DNA from 2 places in the Ketogulonicigenium vulgare WSH-001 genome. Region 2 is predicted to be linked to the other one. Evidence: riboswitches for the same ligand, from Rfam matches in the RefSeq annotation. Region 2 holds a riboswitch; the other holds the start of a gene.
What was found. Region 2 has a riboswitch for cobalamin ahead of KVU_RS09655 (DUF1852 domain-containing protein). Riboswitches for the same ligand answer to the same signal wherever they lie in the genome.
Positions count from the first base shown of each region.

Region 1: it holds a riboswitch for cobalamin, as region 2 does, so the genes downstream of both, KVU_RS01395 (TonB-dependent receptor plug domain-containing protein) here and KVU_RS09655 (DUF1852 domain-containing protein) in region 2, are expected to answer to the same signal.

Region 1 covers NC_017384.1:294,830-297,226, forward strand. Annotated here, with positions in the region: gene KVU_RS01395 (TonB-dependent receptor plug domain-containing protein) at 1-784, opposite strand, end outside; cobalamin riboswitch at 908-1,090, opposite strand; gene carB (carbamoyl-phosphate synthase large subunit) at 1,170-2,397, opposite strand, start outside.
Region 2 covers NC_017384.1:1,954,837-1,957,233, reverse strand. Annotated here, with positions in the region: gene KVU_RS09660 (methionine synthase) at 1-275, opposite strand, end outside; gene KVU_RS09655 (DUF1852 domain-containing protein) at 297-1,268, opposite strand; cobalamin riboswitch at 1,395-1,582, opposite strand; gene KVU_RS09650 (methionine ABC transporter permease) at 1,682-2,335, opposite strand; gene KVU_RS09645 (methionine ABC transporter ATP-binding protein) at 2,316-2,397, opposite strand, start outside.

The DNA.
Region 1 (2,397 bases), 1.1 Mb from region 2:
GAGTCTCGGATTTCGCGAGGTTATCGGCGTCGGCCATCGCGGGATAAGAATCGTCGTAATTCGCGCTGCTGCGACCGGCAAAGCCGGATGCGCCGATCACCGCGCCCTCTTGCAGGGCGTATTCAACGTTGAACGACAGACGGTTCGTTTCTGCGCCGTCATCCTCGGTGCCGCTGGCCGCGGCGGAGATACCGTCAGTGGCCAGATGCGTCAGCGTCACAGTGGTCGACAGGCGGTCATCGCGGTGGGTCGCGCCAAAGGTCAGCGCGCGGGTGTTGTGACTGCCATATTCGCTATCCACGCTGTAATGCGTGCCGTCCTCAGTTGCGCGGGCGGATTGGATATTGATCACGCCGCCCACGGCGCGCGCGCCGAATAGGGCGGATTGACTGCCCGGCAGCACCTCGATCCGACTAAGTCCGCCGGTTGTCAGGCTGGCAAAGTCAAAGGCGACCTGCGTGCCGGATGGGTCGGTGACCTCGATCCCGTCGATATAGACCGGCACGTATTTTTGCGATGCGCCGCGCAGGTTGAAAGTGGCAGCTTGGCCGTAACCGCCGCTGCGGGTCAGGTTAAACCCGGGGATCGTTTGCAGCACCTCCGACAGCGCGCGCTGGCCGCCTGCGGTGGCATCAGCGACCACATAGGGCAGGGCGCCGGTGCGGTTCGCCTCGACCGGCATCGGGCCGGACAGAATGATGATCGTGCCCAGATCGGTCTGCGCAGATGCAGCACCTGTCATCGCGATCAGTGCAAGCGTGGAAATTGTGGTCAGGGCTTTCATGGCCCGGCCTCCTGTAGGGACGCGGGCGGGCCCGCGCCGATGTGCATATGCCGGGGTCAGCCGGCGGTGAATGTCACCGCACAAACGCGAATGCGCCGCCCTTTGATACGCGCCCCGCGACCAAAGTGGGTGATCCGACTGGCAGGTCTCCTGGCTTTGCGGGTCGGGGCGGGGCACCGGCCTTCCCGGGGATACCCCAGTGGCAAATCGGACCCGCTCGCCGCTTACAGTTGCGGGGGCAGCCGCGGAGTTTCACCGCATTCCCTGTTCGGCCACGCATGTGGCACCAGGCGATTGTCTTGTGACCTGCCGCGCGGGGCAAAGTCAACAAAATGAAAGGCCCCGCGCAGGTCGCGCGGGGCCGCCCGTGTTCATTTGGCTGCAATCAGGCCTGCAGCGCGCGGACGGTGATCTCGCCCTCTTCTCTCGCTTGGATCGCTTGCGCTGCGGCATTCGATCCGGCGGCGGTGGTGAAATACGGGATCTTGTCGTTCAGGGCGACGGCGCGGATCTCGCGGCTGTCCGAGATGGTCTGCGTGTTATCGGTGGTGTTCAGCACCAACGCGATATGGCCATCTTTCAGACGGTCAACGATGGTCAGACCGCCTTCATAGACCTTGTTCACGACGCCAGCCTCGACACCGTTTTCGCCCAGCCAGGTTTGGGTTCCGCGGGTCGCGATGATCTTGAAACCCAGATCCGTCAGGATCTGTGCGGCTTCCAGCATCAGCGCGCCTTTGTCGCTGTCCTTGATCGAGATGAACACCGTGCCGGATTTGGGCAGTTCAGTGCCCGCACCCATTTGCGCCTTCAGGAAAGCACGGGCAAAGCTACGGTCCCAACCCATGACTTCGCCGGTCGAGCGCATTTCCGGCCCCAGCAGCGTGTCGACACCGGGGAAGCGGGCAAAGGGCAGCACCGCCTCTTTCACCGAATACCAAGGCATGTTCGGATCGGCCAGCGTCAGCGGGTCGGCATAGGGCAGCGGGCTGTCGTAATCGGTTGCCTGCGGATAGGGCGCACGCAGCGGGAAGTTATCCAGCGGCTCGCCCGCCATCAGACGGGCCGCGATCGAGGCAATCGCGCTATCCGTCGCCTTGGCCACAAACGGCACGGTGCGGCTGGCACGCGGGTTCACTTCCAGCAGGTAGACGACATCGTCCTTGACCGCGAATTGCACGTTCATCAGGCCGACCACGTTCAGCGCCATCGCCAGCTTTTCGGTCTGGGCGCGGATCTCGGTGATGATCTCGGCGCTCAGGGTATGGGGCGGCAGGCAGCAGGCGCTGTCGCCCGAATGGACGCCAGCTTCTTCGATATGCTGCATGATACCTGCAACATGCACACGGGTGCCATCGCACAGGGCGTCAACGTCAACCTCGGTCGCGCCCGCAAGATAGCTGTCCAGCAGCACGGGGCTGTCGCCCGACACCTGCACGGCGACGCGGATATAGCGGTTCAGCTGATCCATATCGCGCACGATTTCCATCGCGCGGCCACCCAGCACGTAAGACGGGCGGATCACCAGCGGAAAGCCGATGCGGCCTGCGATTTCCAGCGCTTCGGCGTCCGAATGGGCGATGCCGTTGATCGGCTGTTTCAGACCGAGGTCT
Region 2 (2,397 bases):
TTGCGGATGCGCACGGTTTCGCGCTTTTGGAAATCAACACCGCTGAGATGTTCGATAAATGTGGTGACGAAATGCTGGCGGGTCTGCTCGCCGTCGCTGACAATATCAATGCCCGCGTGCTGCTGATCGGCCAGCGACAGGCGCAGCGCGTCTTGCTTGCCCTCGACCAGGCCCTCGCCCTCCAGCTTCCAAGGCGACCAAAGAGTCTCGGGCTGGGCCAGCCACGCGGGTTTGGGCAAGCTGCCTGCGGTCGAGGTTTGTAGAAGTTTTGTCATCAGATAGACCTTGTATTATCTTCAGAAAGATTGCGCGGCAGACCATTGCGCAAGGGTGAATTGGTTCGGCTTGATAAAGTGCTCTTCGGCGAACTTGCCCTGTGCGATGCCCAGACGGCTACGTTCGTCGCGATCATAGGTGATCTGCGTGGTCGCATAATCGCGGTGGGTCAGGCTGGGTTGATAGACTTTTCCCGCTGCGGCATTGGCGTTGTAAATCTCGGGGCGATAGATTTTCTGGAATGTCTCCATCGTGCTGATGGTGCCGATCAATTCAAGGTTGCTGTAATCCCCCAGCACATCGCCCGCGCAATAAAAGGCCAGCGGCGCGACACTGCCCTTTGGCATGAAAAACCGCACCCGCAGCCCCATCTTTGCGAAATACTGATCGGTCAGCGAGGGGGCGTCCTGACGATATTCGACGCCGAGGATGGGATGCCAGTTATCGGTGCGCTGATAGGTTCTGCTGCTGGACGCGCTCAGGCAGATCACTGGCGCTTTGGCGAATGTGTCGCGATAAATCGGGGCGTTCACAAAGCATTGGAACAGCTTGCCGTGCAGATCGCCAAACGTGTCGGGCAGCGCGGCATCGGGCGCGCGCTTTTTCAGCGTCGGCAGCAGCACGCTGAAATCGTAATCGCGCACATAGGACGAGAAGTTATTCCCGGCGATACCGTCAATACGCGTGTTGCGGTGATGGTCGATGATTGTCGTTTTCAAAATCTCGATCAGGGGAAAGGCATCCGCTCCGCCCGCAATCTCGACCGAGATGATGTCCAGCGCGAGGCCGTAACGATCGGAATCGGGATTGTCCCAATCCGCCAAGGCGTTGAAACGATTATTGATCATCGTCAGCGCGTTGCGCAGGTTTTCTTGGCGGTGCGCGCCCCGGGCCAGATTGGCAAAATTTGTGGTCGCCCGCGTATTGGTGGCGGGGTGATAATCCTCGTCAAAGCGAATGCTTTTAAGGGAGAAGGTGAATTCGCTATTCATCGTGGCATGCCTTCTGAACGGCCCGCACGCGCGGGCCGGGACAACGAAAAGAGACCTCGCGAGCGTGTCGCGAGGGGCGCTGTCACCTTTGCGGATGGGCCGCCACCGACCGCCCACCGCAGTCGGAACAGGTGAATGATCGCGGCAGGTTTCCTGACTTGCGGGTCTTCGCCTTGTCCGGCCTTCCCAGCGCAACGCGCGCCAGTGGCCTATCGGACAGGCTTTCCGCCTACAGTTGCGGGGGCAGTTCCGGATCTTGCCCGGATTCCCTTTTACCCGAGGCTTCCCCCGGCACCTTGATCTGGTCGCAAAATCGGGCGGAACGGCGTCTATGTCAACGCAGGGATAGCATCGAAATTCTCATATAGATTATGAGCTGGGGCGCGTTGCTGATGGCTGGCCTGCGCCAGATTTCAGCGATTGCGCAGGCGGCGCACGGTGTAATCGCCAAGGAATTGCAGCAGGCTGACCAATGCGATCAGGATGACGATCACGATGACCATCACGGTGGTATCAAAGCGCTGATAGCCATAACGAATGGCCACATCTCCTAGGCCGCCCGCACCCACAGCCCCGGCCATGGCGGATGCACCGATCATTGTCACGACGGTGATGGTCAGGCCGCCGACGATGCCGGGCAGCGCCTCGGGCAGCAGGACATGGCGGATGATATGGGATCTGCGGCAGCCGATGCTTTGGGCGGCCTCGATCAGGCCGGGGTCGACCTCGCGCAGCGAGACCTCGACAATACGGGCAAAGAACGGGATCGCGGCGATGGACAGCGGCACAATCGCCGCCCAAACGCCGATCGTGGTGCCGACCAACATGCGGGTGAACGGGATCAGCGCCACCATCAGCACGATGAATGGCACCGCGCGAAAGCCGTTCACCACAAGGCCGATGATCCGGTTTGCCAGCGGCGCCGCGATAATGCCGCCGGGGGCCGAGATCACCAGAAATACCGCCAGCGGGATGCCGACCACGACAGTGATCACCGCCGATGTGCCAACCATGAACAGCGTGTCGAAAAAGGCCTGCCAGAGGCGGTTAATCATTTGCGGCGACATAACCAATAACCTTTGTTGTGGCGGCAAAGCTGGGGATTTGCACCGGCTGTTCTTGCTGCGGC